One region of the Streptomyces sp. NPDC048182 genome, then DNA from elsewhere that is predicted to be linked to it. Evidence: predicted binding sites of a transcription regulator. Region 1 holds the regulator's gene; the other holds the start of a gene.

What was found. The regulator HrcA, encoded in region 1, represses chaperone genes, less so after heat shock. The targets are predictions, from matches to a motif close to TTNGCACTCNGNNNNNCNGAGTGCNAA.
Region 2: a site for HrcA is predicted at 3,180-3,206, ahead of groL (chaperonin GroEL). Genes of this name have one in related genera too.

Annotation. Positions count from the first base shown of each region.
Region 1 covers NZ_JBIDAQ010000001.1:393,672-402,437, reverse strand. Annotated here, with positions in the region: gene ACGFZL_RS01950 (MBL fold metallo-hydrolase) at 1-722, opposite strand, end outside; gene hrcA (heat-inducible transcriptional repressor HrcA) at 857-1,873, shown strand; gene dnaJ (molecular chaperone DnaJ) at 1,874-3,010, shown strand; gene ACGFZL_RS01935 (nitronate monooxygenase) at 3,136-4,218, shown strand; gene ACGFZL_RS01930 (16S rRNA (uracil(1498)-N(3))-methyltransferase) at 4,215-4,964, shown strand; gene ACGFZL_RS01925 (hypothetical protein) at 5,038-5,571, shown strand; gene ACGFZL_RS01920 (S41 family peptidase) at 5,646-8,766, shown strand, end outside.
Region 2 covers NZ_JBIDAQ010000006.1:392,077-400,842, reverse strand. Annotated here, with positions in the region: gene ACGFZL_RS15265 (glucosyl-3-phosphoglycerate synthase) at 1-545, opposite strand, end outside; SAM riboswitch class I at 689-826, shown strand; gene thrC (threonine synthase) at 845-2,146, shown strand; gene ACGFZL_RS15255 (MoaD/ThiS family protein) at 2,143-2,418, shown strand; gene ACGFZL_RS15250 (cold-shock protein) at 2,834-3,037, shown strand; gene groL (chaperonin GroEL) at 3,333-4,955, shown strand; gene ACGFZL_RS15240 (NADH:flavin oxidoreductase) at 5,235-6,371, shown strand; gene ACGFZL_RS15235 (PP2C family protein-serine/threonine phosphatase) at 6,534-7,718, shown strand; gene ACGFZL_RS15230 (ATP-binding protein) at 8,107-8,766, shown strand, end outside.

The sequences.
Region 1 (8,766 bases):
TCCGACACGCCGAAGCGGGCGGCCAGGGCGTCCCGTTGGGCCCGGACGAAGGCCGCGTCCACCACCGCGCCGTGCCCCGGCACGTACCGCGCGTCCGTGCCGCCGAGGGCCAGGAGCCGGTCCAGGGCCGCCGGCCAGCGGGCCGGCACCGCGTCAGGACCCGCCTGCGGCTCGCCCGACTCCTCGACCAGGTCGCCGCAGAACACCACCTCCACCGCGCCCGGCACCAGCACCGCGAGGTCGTGCCCGGTGTGCCCGGGGCCGGCGTCGGCCAGCACGGCCCGCCGGCCGCCGCCCAGGTCGAGCGCCAGCTCGCCGCTCACCTGGTGCCGCACCGGCACCAGCGCGTCCACCGCCTCTTCGGCCGCCCCGGCGTCCAGGCCGTGCGCCACCGCGTCGGCGCGCAGCTCCTCGCGGGCGCCCGCGAGCACCCCGGCCACCCCGACCGCGCCGTACACCTCCGTGCCCGCGAAGGCCGCCGCCCCGAGGACGTGGTCGAAGTGCGGATGCGTCAGCGCGAGATGCGTCACACGGCGCCCCGCGATCCGCTCGGCGGCGGCCCGCAGCCGGGCGCCCTCGGCGAGGCTCGCCCCGGCGTCCACCAGCAGCGCCGCGTCCGCGCCCACCACCAGACCGGCCGTGCAGTCCCACTCCGGCAGCCGCACCCGGCCCACCCCGTCGGCCAGCGGCTCCCAGCCGGCCTCTTCCCACATGAGCGTCACGTGCACGACGCTAACGCCCCGGCCTTGCCCGGGCCCGACCCCCCGGCCGTACACTGACCGGGGAAGTCTGGCACTCGGATATCGCGAGTGCCAGGGAGGATGTCGAGGCCGAGGACGTCGGGAGGTGTGCGCCGGTGCTCAGTGAACGCAGGCTCAAGGTGCTGCGCGCCATCGTCCAGGACTACGTCGGCACCGAGGAGCCGGTCGGCTCCAAGGCCCTCACCGAGCGGCACAACCTCGGCGTCTCCCCGGCCACCGTGCGCAACGACATGGCGGCCCTCGAGGAGGAGGGCTTCATCGCCCAGCCCCACACCAGCGCCGGGCGGATCCCCACCGACAAGGGCTACCGGCTCTTCGTGGACAAGCTGGCCGGCGTGAAGCCGATGACCGGGCCCGAGCGGCGTGCCATCCAGAACTTCCTGGACGGCGCGGTCGACCTGGACGACGTCGTGGCCCGCACGGTGCGGCTGCTCGCGCAGCTCACCCGGCAGGTCGCCGTCGTGCAGTACCCCTCGCTGACCCGCTCGACCGTGCGCCACGTGGAGCTGCTGGCCCTCGCGCCGGCGCGGCTGATGCTCGTGCTGATCACGGACACCGGCCGGGTCGAGCAGCGCCTGGTGGACTGCCCGGCGCCGTTCGGCGAGGCGTCGCTGGCCGACCTCAGGGCCCGGCTGAACAGCCGGGTCGCCGGACGCCGGTTCACCGATGTGCCCGGCCTGGTCGAGGAGCTGCCGGACGCCTTCGAGGCGGAGGACCGCGGCACCGTCGCCATGGTGCTCTCCACCCTCCTCGAGACGCTGGTCGAGGAGAACGAGGAGCGGCTGATCGTCGGCGGCACCGCCAACCTCACCCGCTTCGGGCACGACTTCCCGCTGATGATCCGGCCCGTCCTGGAGGCCCTGGAGGAGCAGGTCGTGCTCCTCAAGCTCCTCGGCGAGGCGAAGGATCCGGGCGTGATCGTCCGGATCGGTCACGAGAACGCCCACGAGGGACTCAACTCCACGTCCGTCGTGTCGGTGGGCTACGGTTCGGGCGGCGAGGCGGTTGCCAAGCTCGGCGTGGTCGGACCGACCCGCATGGACTACCCGGGAACGATGGGAGCGGTACGCGCAGTGGCACGGTACGTCGGACAGATCCTGGCGGAGTCATAGGTGGCCACGGACTACTACGCCGTACTCGGCGTGCGCCGCGACGCCTCCCAGGACGAGATCAAGAAGGCGTTCCGGAGGCTCGCCCGCGAGCTGCACCCGGACGTCAACCCCGATCCGAAGACCCAGGAGCGGTTCAAGGAGATCAACGCCGCCTACGAGGTGCTGTCGGACCCGCAGAAGAAGCAGGTCTACGACCTCGGCGGCGACCCGCTCTCGCAGGCGGGCGGCGGCGGGGCCGGTGGCTTCGGCGCGGGCGGCTTCGGCAACTTCTCCGACATCATGGACGCCTTCTTCGGCACGGCCTCGCAGCGCGGCCCGCGCTCGCGCACCCGCCGGGGCCAGGACGCCATGATCCGCATCGAGGTGGAGCTGGACGAGGCGGCCTTCGGCACGACCAAGGACATCCAGGTCGACACGGCCGTCGTCTGCAACACCTGCAACGGCGAGGGCGCCGCCCCCGGCACCTCCGCGCAGACGTGTGACATGTGCCGCGGGCGCGGTGAGGTCTCCCAGGTCACCCGGTCCTTCCTGGGCCAGGTCATGACCTCCCGGCCCTGCCCGCAGTGCCAGGGCTTCGGCACCGTCGTGCCGACCCCGTGCCCGGAGTGCGCCGGCGACGGCCGCATCCGCTCCCGGCGCACGCTGACGGTGAAGATCCCGGCCGGTGTCGACAACGGCACCCGGATCCAGCTCGCGGGTGAGGGCGAGGTCGGCCCCGGTGGCGGCCCCGCCGGCGACCTGTACGTGGAGATCCACGAGCTGCCGCACTCCACCTTCCAGCGCCGCGGCGACGACCTGCACTGCACGGTCACCATCCCGATGACGGCGGCGGCCCTCGGCACGAAGGTGCCGCTGGAGACGCTGGACGGCATGGAGGAGGTCGACATCCGCCCGGGCACCCAGTCGGGGCAGTCGATCCCGCTGCACGGCAGGGGCGTCACGCACCTGCGCGGCGGCGGCCGCGGCGACCTCATCGTCCACGTCGAGGTCACCACCCCGACCAAGCTGGACCCGGAGCAGGAGCGCGTCCTGCGCGAACTGGCCAAGCTGCGCGGCGAGGAACGGCCCACGGGGCAGTTCCAGCCTGGGCAGCAGGGTCTGTTCTCGCGGCTGAAGGACGCGTTCAACGGGCGCTGAGGCACGCTCGGAACAAACCTCCGGAACACCCCGTCGATTAGTCCGGACCAACGCGGATGCTCCCGGCGTATGCCACCGGACGCCCGGATTCGGACTTGTGCGGAGGGCGTGACACCATGCGGGTCATGTCCTCCGCGCTGACGGATCTCTTCCCGTACCCGGTCGTGCAGGCCCCCATGGCCGGCGGCGTCTCCGTGCCGGCGCTGGCCGCCGCGGTCTCGGAGGCCGGGGGGCTCGGGTTCCTGGCCGCCGGGTACAAGACCGCGGACGGCATGTACCAGGAGATCAAGCAGCTCCGCAGCCTGACCTCCCGCCCCTTCGGCGTGGGCCTCTTCCTGCCGCAGCCGGAGACCGCCGACCGCGCCGCCGTGGATGTCTACGCCCACCAGCTGGCCGGCGAGGCCGCCTGGTACGAGACCGAGCCCGGCGACCCCGACAGCGGGCGCGACGACGGCTTCGAGCCCAAGCTCGCGGTGCTGCTCGACCACCCGGTGCCGGTGGTGTCGTTCCACTTCGGCGTCCCGGCCCGCGAGGTCGTCGACGCCCTGCACCGGGCCGGCACCTTCGTGCTGGTCACCGCGACCACCCCCGACGAGGCCCGCGCGGTGGAGGCGGCCGGCGCGGACGCCGTGGTCGTGCAGGGCGTGGAGGCCGGCGGCCACCAGGGCACCCACCGGGACAATCCGGAGACCGACCGCGCCGGGATCGGCCTGCTCGCGCTGGTCGGGCAGTGCCGGGAGGCCGTCGCCCTGCCCCTGGTCGCCGCCGGCGGACTGATGCGGGGCGCCCAGATCGCCGCCGTGCTCGCGGCCGGCGCCAGTGCCGCGCAGCTCGGCACCGCCTTCCTCGCCACCCCCGAGTCCGGCGCCCACGACCTGCACAAGCGGGCCCTGACCAACCCCCTGTTCGTCCGCACCGAGCTGACCCGCGCCTTCTCCGGCCGCCCCGCCCGCGGCCTGGTCAACCGCTTCCTGCGCGAGCACGGCCCGTACGCCCCCGCCGCCTACCCGGAGGTGCACCACCTCACCGCGCCGCTGCGCCAGGCCGCCGCGAAGGCGGGCGACGCGCAGGGCATGGCGCTGTGGGCGGGCCAGGGGCACCGGATGGTCAGGGAGCTGCCGGCCGGCCAGCTGGTGGAGGTCCTCGCGGCCGAACTCGCCGCCGCCGGGACAGCGTTGTCACGTTTCGCGGGAGGTACCGGCCGATGACGGCACCGGTGTTCGTGGTCGACTCGCTCGCCCCCGAGGACGTCAAGGGCGGGGAGTACGCCCTGGACGGCCCCGAGGGCCGGCACGCGGTCTCCGTGAAGCGGCTGCGGGCCGGCGAGGCGGTCGTCCTCACCGACGGGCGCGGCCACTGGGCCGAGGGCGCGGTGCGGGGCGCCGAGGGCAAGGACCGGCTCCTCGTCACCGGCCTGGACACCGTCCACGAGGAGCCCGTCGCCCGGCCCCGGCTCACCGTCGTCCAGGCGCTGCCCAAGGGCGACCGCGGGGAGCTGGCCGTCGAGACGATGACCGAGGTCGGGGTCGACGCGATCGTGCCCTGGCAGGCCGCCCGGTGCGTCACGCAGTGGCGGGGCGACCGGGGCCTGAAGGCGCTCGGCAAGTGGCGGGCCACGGCCCGCGAGGCCGGCAAGCAGTCCCGCCGGACGCGCTTCCCGGAGGTCGCGGACGCGGCGACGGGCAAGCAGGTCGCCGCACTTCTGGCCGGCGCCGACTTCGCCGCCGTACTCCACGAGAGCGGTGAGGAACCGCTGGCCACCGCCGAACTGCCCGTCGACGGCGACATCGTGCTGGTCGTCGGGCCCGAAGGGGGCGTCTCCCCTGAGGAGTTGGCCCTCTTCGCCGAGGCCGGCGCCAGGCCGTACCGGCTCGGCCCCAGCGTGCTGCGCACCTCCACCGCCGGCACCGCCGCCGCAGCGGCCCTGCTGACCCGCACCGGCCGCTGGTCCTGACTCCCTTACGCCCGGGGGCGCGTGGCCGTATGCGCCCTACCGCCCGGCGCCGCCCCGTGGGACTCTGCCCTTCATGCGGGTGTTCCGGGGGGTTCGTCAGGGCGGCCGGACGCGCCGGGCGGTGCTCGCCGCCGTCGGGGCGGCGGTGGCCGTCGTCGGTGTGGCCGCCTGCGATCCGGGTGGGCTCAACTCCGCGACGGTGGCGTACACCACGGACCAGACCATGACCCGCGAGCTGGACCGGCGCCAGATCGACGTGGAGCGGCTCACCTGCACCGCCTCGGTCGGCGACCGGGGCGGGAGTGCCTCGGCCACCCCGGCGGACGTCGCCTCCGTCGAGTGCCGGGGCGAGACCCGGGACGGCCGGGACATCGCGGTGGACGGCCAGGTGACCCGCGTGGTCGACCGCGCCTGCGTGCGCGGCCTGCTCGTCGCGAAGGTGGGCGGCAAGGAGCGGCTGCGGGTGTCGGGCCTCGGCGACTGCGACGCCACCAGCGCCCCGCCCGGCGGCAGCGGCGGCGGGCAGGGTCCCGGCCCCACGGTCACCGTCACCCGCACCATCTGGTGCCCCGAGGACCCGCACTGCCGCCCGGTCGAGGGAAAGTAGAGCGCCCCCGAGCCCCCCGGGGAAGTGATCCAAACCCCTGTCGGCGAGGCCCCGCTCCTGCTTAGGGTGAGGGGGTGACACACCCCGCGGCGCCTGCCTACCTCCGTTTTCCGCACCCGCACGGCGAGTTGGTCGCCTTCACCGCCGAGGACGATGTCTGGGTCGCCCCGCTCGACGGCGGCCGGGCCTGGCGGGTCAGCGCCGACAACGTGCCGGTGAACCACCCCCGCTTCTCGCCCGACGGCACCACCCTCGCCTGGACCTCCACCCGCGACGGCGCCCCCGAGGTGCACCTCGCCCCCGTCGACGGGGGCCCCGCCCGGCGCCTCACCCACTGGGGCAGCGCCAAGACCCAGGTGCGCGGCTGGACCCCGGACGGGCGGGTGCTCTCGCTGAGCACGTACGGGGAGGCCAGCCTGCGCCGCAGCCTCGCCCGCGCCGTCCCGCTGGACGGCGGCCCCGCCGACACCCTGCCGTACGGGCCCGTCGGCGACGTGGCGTTCGGCCCGCACACCGTGCTGCTCTCCGCGCCGATGGGCCGCGAGGCCGCCTGGTGGAAGCGGTACCGGGGCGGCACCGCCGGCAAGCTGTGGATCGACGCCGAGGACGACGGCGAGTTCGTCCGGCTGCACGAGGACCTCGACGGCAACATCGAGTACCCGTTCTGGGTCGGGGAGCGGATCGCCTTCCTCTCCGACCACGAGGGCACCGGCGCCCTGTACTCCTCCCTCGCCGACGGCACCGACCTGCGCCGGCACACCCCGCTCGGCGGCTTCTACGCCCGGCACGCCGCGACCGACGGCACGCGGGTCGTCTACTCCAGCGCCGGCGAGCTGTGGGTCCTGGACGACCTGGCCGGCGCCGAGCCGCGCCGCCTCGACATCCGGCTCGGCGGTGCGCGCGCCGACCTCCGGGTGTCCCCGCTCAACGCCGCCCGCTGGTTCGGCGCCGCCTCGCCCGACCACACCGGGCGCGGCAGCGCCGTCTCGGTGCGCGGCGGCGTGCACTGGGTGACCCACCGCTCCGGTCCTGCCCGCGCCCTTGCCGCCCGCCCCGGCGTACGGGCCCGGCTGCCGCGCGCCTTCCGCTCCGGCGGCGAGGAGTGGGTGGTGTGGGTGACGGACGCCGAGGGCGACGACGCCCTGGAGTTCGCGCCCGCCACCGGCCTCGCCCCGGGCGCCACCCCGCGCCGCCTGGGCGCCGGTCAGCTCGGCCGCGTCCTGTCCCTGGCCGTGGCCCCCGACGGCGGCCGGGCCGCCGTCGCCTCGCACGACGGGCGGGTGCTGCTGGTCGAGCGGGAGACCGGCGAGGTCCGCGAGGTGGACCGCAGCGCCGACGGCGACGCCTCAGGGCTGGTCTTCTCCCCGGACTCCGCCTGGCTCGCCTGGTCCCACCCCGGACCCGAGCCGCTGCGCCAGCTCAAGCTGGCCAACACCACCGACCTGTCGGTCACCGAGGCCACCCCGCTGCGCTTCAAGGACTACTCGCCGGCCTTCACCCTGGACGGCAAGCACCTGGCCTTCCTCTCCACCCGCTCCTTCGACCCGGTCTACGACGAGCACGTCTTCGACCTGGCCTTCGTGGAGGGCGCCCGCCCCTACCTGATCACGCTGGCCGCCACCACGCCCTCGCCGTTCGGCCCGCAGCGCCACGGCCGCCCCTTCGAGACGCCGGACCGCGAGGAGACCCCCGACGGCGAGGGCGTCCCCGGCACCCGCGTCGACCTGGAGGGACTGGCCGACCGGATCGTGCCCTTCCCGGTGGAGGCCGCCCGCTACTCCTCGCTGCGCGCCGCCAAGGACGGCGTGCTGTGGCTGCGCCATCCCGTCGTCGGCGTGCTCGGCGCCTCCCGCGCCAACCCCGAGGACCCCGACCCGCACACCGAGCTGGAGCGCTACGACCTCGCCCAGCACCGCACCGAGCACCTGGCCGGCGACGCCGACCACTTCGAGGTCAGCGGCGACGGCAAGCGGGTGCTGCTCTGGACCGACCACCGCCTGAAGGTCGTGCCCAGCGACCGGCGGGCCTCCGGCGACGAGGACAGCGACACCAACATCACCGTCGACCTGGGCCGGATCCGGCAGACCGTCGACCCGGCCGCCGAGTGGCGCCAGATGTTCGACGAGACCGGCCGCATCATGCGGGACAACTTCTGGCGCGCCGACATGAACGGCGTCGACTGGGACGCCGTACTCGACCGCTACCGCCCGGTCCTGGACCGCCTCGCCACCCACGACGACCTGGTCGACCTGCTCTGGGAGGTGCACGGCGAGCTGGGCACCTCGCACGCCTACGTCACCCCACGCGGCGGCCGGCACGCGGCCACCCGGCAGGGCCTGCTCGGCGCCGACCTCACCCGCGACGAGGACGGCACCTGGCGGGTCGCCCGGGTACTGCCCTCGGAGACCTCCGACCCCGACGCCCGCTCCCCGCTCGCCGCACCCGGCGTCGCGATCCGCGCGGGCGACGCCATAGTGGCCGTCGCCGGGCAGCCCGTCGACCCGGTCACCGGCCCGGGCCCGCTGCTCGTCGGCACCGCGGGCAAGCCCGTCGAGCTGACCGTCTCCCCGGCCGGCGGCGGCGACGTCCGGCACGCCGTCGTCGTCCCGCTCGCCGACGAGGAACCGCTGCGCTACCACGCCTGGGTCGCCGACCGCCGCGCCTACGTCCAGGAGAAGTCCGGCGGCCGGCTCGGCTACCTGCACGTGCCCGACATGGTCGGCTCCGGGTGGGCCCAGCTCCACCGGGACCTGCGCGTCGAGGTCACCCGGGAGGGCCTCGTCGTCGACGTCCGCGAGAACCGCGGCGGCCACACCTCCCAGCTGGTGGTGGAGAAGCTGGCCCGGCGGATCGTCGGCTGGGACCTGCCGCGCGGCATGCGCCCCACCAGCTACCCGCAGGACGCGCCGCGCGGCCCGGTGGTCGCCGTCGCCAACGAGTTCTCCGGCTCCGACGGCGACATCGTCAACGCCGCGATCAAGGCGCTCGGCATCGGCCCGGTCGTCGGCACCCGCACCTGGGGCGGGGTCATCGGCATCGACAGCCGCTACCGGCTGGTCGACGGCACGCTGATCACCCAGCCGAAGTACGCCTTCTGGCTGGAGGGGTACGGCTGGGGCGTGGAGAACCACGGCGTCGACCCGGACGTGGAGGTCCCGCAGCGCCCGCAGGACCACGCGGCAGGGCGCGACCCCC
Region 2 (8,766 bases), on a different contig from region 1:
TTGAGCAGCGGCCTGGCGACCAGCTCGGTGACCCGGCCGCCCTCGCCGGCGGCCTCCCCGAGGGGGCGGTCGTACATCGCCTTGACCAGGTGCAGCTCCGGGTCGGTGAGCAGCGGGCCGACGATGCCGGAGACGAAGTCGGCCGAGAAGTCGCGCAGGTCGGCGTCGACGAAGCAGACGATGTCGCCGCCGGTCACCAGCAGCGAGCGCCACAGCACCTCGCCCTTGCCGGGCACGGCCGGCAGCCGGGGCAGCACCTCGTCGCGGTGCACCACGCGGGCGCCGGCCGCCGCGGCCACCTCGGAGGTGCGGTCGGTGGAGCCGGAGTCGATCACCACGACCTCGTCCACCAGGGGCGCCCGCTCCATCAGCTCGCGCCGGATCACCGCGACGATCTGCCCGACCGTCGCCTCCTCGTCCAGGGCGGGCAGCACCACGCTGACCGTCTGGCCGGTGGCCCGCTTGGCCGCGAGAAGCCGGGCGAGCGGCCGGTCGGCGGCGGACCAGGAGCGCGTGCTCAGCCAGCGCTCGACTTCTTCCAGCACGGTCGGCGGCTCCTCTGTGATCCATCTCGCGGTACGGACGACTATCTCAAGTGTCCTGGCCTTCGGTTACAGTCTTGAACAGCGCCGGTGACCTCCGCATGCCGGGGGCCCGGGCGCCGACAACCGCAGACACAACCGCATACCGCTCATCCAGAGGGGCAGAGGGAACGGCCCGTTGAAGCCCCGGCAACCCTCCAGCCGGTCTCGCCATCGCGAGGCTCCCGGCTCGGGAAGGTGCCAATTCCGTCTCGCGACGAGATGCGTCGTGAGGAAGATGAGGAGAAAGGGCCTCGCCTCACATGGCTGTGCAGACTGCCGAAAGCACCACTGCTGAAAGCACCACCACCGCTTCCGCGACCGACCTCGGTCCCGCCACCGCGCTCTCCTGCCGCGAATGCGGCCACCGCGTCCCGCTCGGCCCGCTCTTCGCCTGCGAGGAGTGTTTCGGCCCGCTGGAGATCGCCTACGACTTCTCGGGCCACGACCCCGAGGAGCTGCGCCGGACGATCGAGGCGGGCCCCGCGAACATCTGGCGGTACGCGCCGCTGCTGCCCGTCCCCGCCGACGTGGCCGAGAAGCCGAACCTGAACCCGGGCTGGACCAAGCTGGTCAAGGCCGACAACCTCGCCCGCGAGCTGGGCGTCACCGGCGGCCTCTACGTCAAGGACGACTCCGGCAACCCGACGCACTCCTTCAAGGACCGCGTCGTCGCGCAGGCCCTGGAGGCCGCCCGCGCCTTCGGCTTCACCACCCTGTCCTGCTCCTCCACCGGCAACCTGGCCGGCGCGGTCGGCGCCGCCGCCGCCCGGGCCGGCTTCCGCTCCTGCGTGTTCATCCCGCACGACCTGGAGCAGGGCAAGGTCGTCATGGCCGCGGTCTACGGCGGCGAGCTGGTCGGCATCGAGGGCAACTACGACGACGTCAACCGCTTCTGCTCCGAGCTGATCGGCGACCCGGCCGGCGAGGGCTGGGGCTTCGTCAACGTCAACCTGCGGCCGTACTACGCGGAGGGCTCCAAGACCCTGGCGTACGAGATCTGCGAGCAGCTCGGCTGGCAGCTCCCCGACCAGCTGGTGATCCCGATCGCCTCCGGCTCCCAGCTCACGAAGATCGACAAGGGGCTCAAGGAGCTGATCGCGCTCGGCCTGGTCGAGGACAAGCCGTACAAGATCTTCGGTGCGCAGGCCGAGGGCTGCTCCCCGGTCTCCGCCGCCTTCAAGGCCGGCCACGACGTGGTGCGCCCGCAGAAGCCGGACACCATCGCCAAGTCGCTCGCCATCGGCAACCCGGCCGACGGCCCCTACGTCCTGGACATCGCCCGCCGCACCGGCGGCGCCGTGGAGGACGTGACCGACGAGCAGATCGTGGACGCGATCAAGCTGCTCGCCCGCACCGAGGGCATCTTCGCGGAGACCGCGGGCGGCGTGACCGTCGGCGTCACCCGCAAGCTCATCGAGAGCGGCGCGCTCGACCCGGCCAAGACCACCGTCGTTCTCAACACCGGCGACGGCCTGAAGACCCTGGACGCGGTGGCCGGCACCGGCCTCACCGCGACCATCCGCCCGAACCTGGACTCCTTCCGAGAGGCTGGCCTCGCATGAGCGTGACCGTCCGCATCCCGACCATCCTGCGCACCTACACCGGCGGGCAGGCCGAGGTGAACGCCGCCGGCGGCACCCTGGGCGAGGTCATCGCCGACCTGGAGAAGAACCACACGGGCATCGCCGCCCGCGTCCTGGACGACCAGGGCAAGCTGCGCCGCTTCGTCAACGTGTACGTCAACGACGACGACGTGCGCTTCGAGCAGGGCCTGGAGACGGCGACGCCGGACGGCGCCGGCGTCTCGATCATCCCGGCGGTCGCCGGCGGCTGACCGCGTGACGCACCGTTGACCGGCATTGCCCCTTCCGTGAGAGATGCGGAGGGGGCAATTCCATGTGATTGAGCGCGGTAGGGTTGGGGAATGCGCCGCCGGCCGCTCGGTCGGGATCTTCGAAATCCGTCGCCCGTGCCCGACAAGATGTAGCCAAAGTGTGCGCGCTTTTCGCGGCTTTTGGGTCCTTTGCGCGGCCCGACTTGACCTGAAGTCCACCGCATTCTCCCCACATTCCGGACCCGTGGCGTCCAGATTTCTCGTCCGATTGACCTGTTGCACACGGCAGTTGGACAGATACATTCAGCCGCGGTCGACGCGTTCCGGCGCACGCCCCCACCCGTTGGGGAGTGAGGTCTGACCCGGATCCGCGAGGTGTGGATCTGCGCAAGGGCCAGTAACAGGGGAGTTAGGCATGGCTCAGGGCACCGTCAAGTGGTTCAACGCGGAGAAGGGGTACGGCTTCATCGCGGTCGACGGTGGTGCGGATGTTTTCGTCCACTACAGCGCGATCCAGATGGACGGTTACCGCACCCTCGAAGAAGGCCAGCGGGTCGAGTTCGAGATCTCGCAGGGTCAGAAGGGCCCGCAGGCCGACATGGTTCGCCTCAGCGCCTGAGACGTCCGGCCACCGCAAGCAGCACGGTTCTTCTCCGGAGGGCCCGCACCCTCAGCCAGGGGTGCGGGCCCTTCGGCCTGTTCCGGCCGCCGATCCCGGAGAGGCGCTTGCACTCGCAGGGGGCGAGTGCTAATCATTGGCGTTAGCACTCTGAAGGTGAGAGTGACAACGAAGGACCGGGTCGGTGAGGCCCGCGGGCCGGGTGGGGAAGGAACCACAAGGCCGGTGAGCCGTCCGTCGCGGGCGCGGGCGCGGTCCGAAGGAATCACCCCCAGTCCTGGAGGGACCACTTCACATGGCCAAGATCATCGCGTTCGACGAGGAGGCGCGGCGCGGCCTCGAGCGCGGCATGAACCAGCTCGCGGACGCCGTCAAGGTGACGCTCGGCCCCAAGGGCCGCAACGTCGTCCTCGAGAAGAAGTGGGGCGCGCCCACGATCACCAACGACGGCGTCTCCATCGCCAAGGAGATCGAGCTCGAGGACCCGTACGAGAAGATCGGCGCCGAGCTGGTCAAGGAAGTCGCCAAGAAGACGGACGACGTCGCCGGCGACGGTACGACCACCGCCACCGTCCTCGCCCAGGCCCTGGTCAAGGAGGGCCTGCGCAACGTGGCCGCGGGTGCCAACCCGATGGCCCTCAAGCGCGGCATCGAGAAGGCCGTAGAGGCCGTCTCCACCGCCCTGCTCGAGCAGGCGAAGGACGTCGAGACCAAGGAGCAGATCGCCTCCACGGCCTCCATCTCCGCCGCCGACACCCAGATCGGCGAGCTGATCGCCGAGGCGATGGACAAGGTCGGCAAGGAAGGCGTCATCACCGTCGAGGAGTCGCAGACCTTCGGTCTCGAGCTCGAGCTCACCGAGGGCATGCGCTTCGACAAGGGCTACATCTCGGCGTACTTCGCCACCGACATGGAGCGTATGGAGGCGTCCCTGGACGACCCGTACATCCTGATCGCCAACTCCAAGATCGGCAACGTCAAGGACCTGCTGCCGCTCCTGGAGAAGGTCATGCAGTCGGGCAAGCCGCTGCTGATCATCGCCGAGGACGTCGAGGGCGAGGCCCTGTCGACCCTGGTCGTCAACAAGATCCGCGGCACCTTCAAGTCCGTCGCCGTCAAGGCCCCGGGCTTCGGCGACCGCCGCAAGGCCATGCTCGGCGACATCGCCATCCTCACGGGCGGCGAGGTCATCTCCGAGGAGGTCGGCCTCAAGCTGGAGAACGCGACCCTGGACCTCCTGGGCCGCGCCCGCAAGGTCGTCATCACCAAGGACGAGACCACCATCGTCGACGGCGCCGGCTCGACCGACCAGGTCAACGGCCGCGTCAACCAGATCCGCGCCGAGATCGAGAACAGCGACTCGGACTACGACCGCGAGAAGCTCCAGGAGCGCCTGGCGAAGCTGGCCGGCGGCGTGGCCGTCATCAAGGCCGGTGCCGCCACCGAGGTCGAGCTCAAGGAGCGCAAGCACCGCATCGAGGACGCCGTCCGCAACGCGAAGGCGGCCGTCGAGGAGGGCATCGTCGCCGGTGGCGGCGTGGCCCTGCTCCAGGCCTCCCAGGTCTTCGAGAAGCTGGAGCTGGACGGCGACGAGGCGACCGGCGCCAACGCCGTGAAGCTCGCGCTTGAGGCCCCGCTCAAGCAGATCGCCGTCAACGGCGGCCTCGAGGGCGGCGTCGTGGTGGAGAAGGTCCGCAACCTCACCGTCGGCCACGGCCTGAACGCCGCGACCGGTGAGTACGTCGACATGATCGCCGAGGGCATCATCGACCCGGCGAAGGTCACGCGTTCCGCCCTGCAGAACGCCGCGTCCATCGCCGCGCTGTTCCTCACCACCGAGGCCGTCATCGCCGACAAGCCGGAGAAGGCCGCGGCCCCGGCCGGCGGCGGCATGCCGGGCGGTGACATGGACTTCTGATCCTCACCGGGGCTCGCCCCGAGGATCGGACCCGTCCGTCGCACGAACCGAGGGCGGCACCCCCTGTTGGACAGGGGGTGCCGCCCTCGGGCGGTTTCGCCGGTGGACGCGCCACGGAGGTCTCCGGTCTGCCGGGAACCGGTCGTTGTGGTGCCGGTCACTCGTTCCTGACGCGTGGAATGGGCGGACGGGCGGTGGGGTTGTCGCCGGGTGGCGCACCATGCGCGTGCACATACCGAGTGGTATCCCTCACCCCTCCGTCCACGAGGAGCCCCCCATATGACGACCGCCACCACCGCGGAGGCCGCCGCCTCCCGCGCGGCCCAGGTTCTCGGCCGCCCGGCCGCCATCAACGGACTGACCGTCCGCAACCGCATCGCGATGGCGCCGATGACCCGCATGTTCTCGCCGGGCGGTGTCCCGGGTGAGGACGTCCTCTCCTACTACGCCCGCCGCGCCGCCGCCGGCGTCGGGCTGATCGTCACCGAGGGGACGTACGTCGGACACGACTCCGCCGGGCAGAGCGACCGGGTGCCCCGGTTCCACGGCGAGGAGCAGCTGGCCGGGTGGGCGCGGGTCGCGGACGCCGTGCACGCGGCGGGCGGCGCGATCGTGCCGCAGCTGTGGCACATCGGCATGGTCCGCAAGCAGGGCGAGCCGCCCTTCGCGGACGCCCCCGCCGTCGGCCCCTCCGGCCTGGTCACCGAGGGCGCCGAGGTCACCGGCCGGGCCATGACCCAGCAGGACCTGGACGACGTGATCGCCGCGTTCGCCGAGTCCGCCGCCGCGGCCGAGCGCATCGGCTTCGACGGCGTGGAGCTGCACGGCGCCCACGGCTACCTGGTCGACCAGTTCCTGTGGGCGGGCACCAACCGCCGTACCGACGCCTACGGCGGCGACCCGGTCTCCCGCGCCCGGTTCGCGCGGGAGATCGTGGCGGCCGTCCGCGCGGCCGTCTCGCCCGGCTTCCCGGTCCTCTTCCGCTACTCGCAGTGGAAGCAGCAGGACTACGCCGCCCGGCTCGCCGAGACCCCCCAGGAGCTGGAGGCGATCCTCGCCCCGCTCGCCGCGGCCGGCGTCGACGCCTTCCACGCCTCCACCCGCCGCTACTGGCGCCCCGAGTTCGACGGCTCGGACCTCAACCTCGCGGGCTGGACCAAGAAGCTCACCGGCAAGCCGGTCGTCTCCGTCGGCTCGGTCGGCCTGGACGGCGACTTCACCTCGTCCTTCGCGGGCGAGGGAGCCCCGGCCGCCGGCCTGGACGACCTCCTCGACCGCATGGAGCGTGACGAGTTCGACCTCGTCGCCGTGGGACGCGCCCTGCTCCAGGACCCGCAGTGGGCCGAGAAGGTCCTCGCCGGGCGCTTCGGGGAGCTGGCCGCCTTCGACGCGGCGTCCCTGACCACCCTGAGCTGACCCGCCGTACCCCGCCGGATGCGCACCTGGTCCAGACCCCTGGGGAAGTCGTGACCTTTTTGTGCGCATCCGGCAAACACCTGGTCGAGCGCTGCCGGTAAACTCCCAGTGGTTGTTTCCCGGGGGACAGGGTGCGGGGACAGGGTGCGAGAGGCGGGGAGCGTGGGCGGAGCCGGGGCGGAGGCTTGGCAGTCGCCGGACCCCTCGGTCCTGTTGGTCGAGGACGACGCCGGGGACGCCCTCCTCGTCGAGGAGCTGGTCGCCGACAGCACGCTGAAGATGCGGCTGCGGTGGGTGCGGTCCATGGCCGAGGCGCGCGAGGTGCTCGCGGCCGAGGTGCCCGACTGCGTGCTACTCGACCTCAACCTGCCCGACGCGCGCGGCCTGGAGGCCGTGTCCATGATCCAGTCGGTCAACGAGCAGGTCGCCGTCGTCGTGCTCACCGGCCTAGCCGGGGAGGAGACCGGGCTCGCGGCGGTGGCCGCCGGTGCCCAGGACTACCTGGTCAAGGGCCGGGTGGAGCCGGAGCTGTTCGGCCGCGCCGTGCGCTACGCGATCCAGCGCAAGCAGGCCGAGCAGGCCGCCGTCGCCCTCCAGGCCAGCCAGATGCAGGCCCAGGAGAACGCCCGCCTGGAACGCGGCCTGCTGCCGCGTCCGCTGCTGCGGGACGCCGACGTCGACATCGTCACCCGCTACCGCCCCGGGCGTGCGCAGGCCCTGCTCGGCGGCGACTTCTACGACATCGTCCAGAGCGGCGACGGCTCGGTGCACGCCCTGATCGGCGACGTCTCCGGGCACGGCCCCGACGAGGCCGCGCTCGGCGTGGCCCTGCGCATCGCCTGGCGCACCCTGGTGCTCAGCGGCATCACCGGCGCCGAGCAGCTGGTCCGTTTGGAGGAGATCCTCGTCGCGGAGCGGGCCCGCACCCATGTCTTCGCCACCCTCACCGTGCTCACCGCCCACCCGGGCACCCCGCATGTGCGGGTCGTCCGGGCCGGCCACCCCGGGATGCTGCTGCGCACCGCGGACGGCGGCGTGCGGTGGGTCGAGATCGACGGCGGCCCCGCGCTCGGCGTCGTCCCCGGCGGGGCCCACTGGCCCGAGCGGGACATGGCCGTGCCGGCCGGCGCGGCGCTGGTGCTCTTCACCGACGGCCTCTTCGAGGGCTACATCGGCGAGGGCAGGGAGCGCCTGGGCGAGGACGGCCTGCTGCGGCTGGCCCGCGAGGTCGCCGGGTACGAGCCCGCGCCCTTCGTGGACGGCCTGATCGAACGCGCCGAGGCCCTGGCCGAGAGCCGTGGGGGCCTCGACGACGACGTGGCCGTACTGCACCTGCGATGGAACTGAGAACGGGCGGAAGCGGGACGTGACGGAGAACGGTGCGGTGCGCCTCGACGACGAGCCGGGGCGGATGGACGCCGCGGCGGCAGAGGGCGGTGCCTGGGTGAGCGGCGCGGCTCCCGGCAGCGGCGCGGTCCGCAGCGGCGGGGCGGTCCGCAGCAGCGGTGCGGCGCCCGGAAGCGACGCGGGGACGAGAGACAGCGCGGTGCCGGACAGCGGCGCGGCGGAGAACAGCACGGTGGCGGAGGACGACGCGGTGGCCGACGACGGCAAGGCGGCGCGCGACGGCGCGGCGGCGGACGACAGCGCCACGGCGCGGGACGGCGCGGGTGCGCAGAGCGGCGCGGCCGTGCACGGCGGTGCCCCGGCGTCCCGGCGTCGGGTCGGGCGGCGGATGACCGTGCAGGGCTGGTTCCAGGTCGTGCTGGCCCTCATGGTGCTGCTGGTCGTGGCCGGCACGGTGATCGGCGTCCGGGTGCTCGGGCAGACCTCGGAGGCCACCGACCAGGTCGCCGACCGCCTCCAGCCGGCCCAGACCGAGGCGTACCGGCTCCAGTCGGCCCTGGTGAACCAGGAGACCGGCCTGCGCGGCTACGCCATCGCCACCGACCGCCAGTTCCTGGAGCCCTATGCCCAGGGGCAGAAGGACGAGGCCCGCGCCGCCGCCCGGATACGGGAGCTGATCGGGGACCGGCCGGAACTGGTCGCGGACCTGGAGGCGGTCCAGCGTGCGGGGGCCGACTGGCGCCGCACCTACGCCGAGCCCCTCATGACCTCCGTCACCCCCGGCCAGCCCCGGTCGGTGGACGCGGCCACCGCCGAGCGCGGCAAGAAGGTCTTCGACGACCTGCGCGGCGTGTGGGCCACCCAGAACAAGGACCTCGCCGCGGCCGTCGCCGACGGCAAGGACCACATGAAACACGTCCGCACGGTCCGCAGTCTGGCCCTCGCCGGCATGGTGACCGTCTTCCTGCTGGCCGGACTGGTCCTCACCCTGCTGGTGCAGATGCTGGTGGCCCGCCCGCTGCGCTCGCTGCGCGAGTCCTCGCGCCGG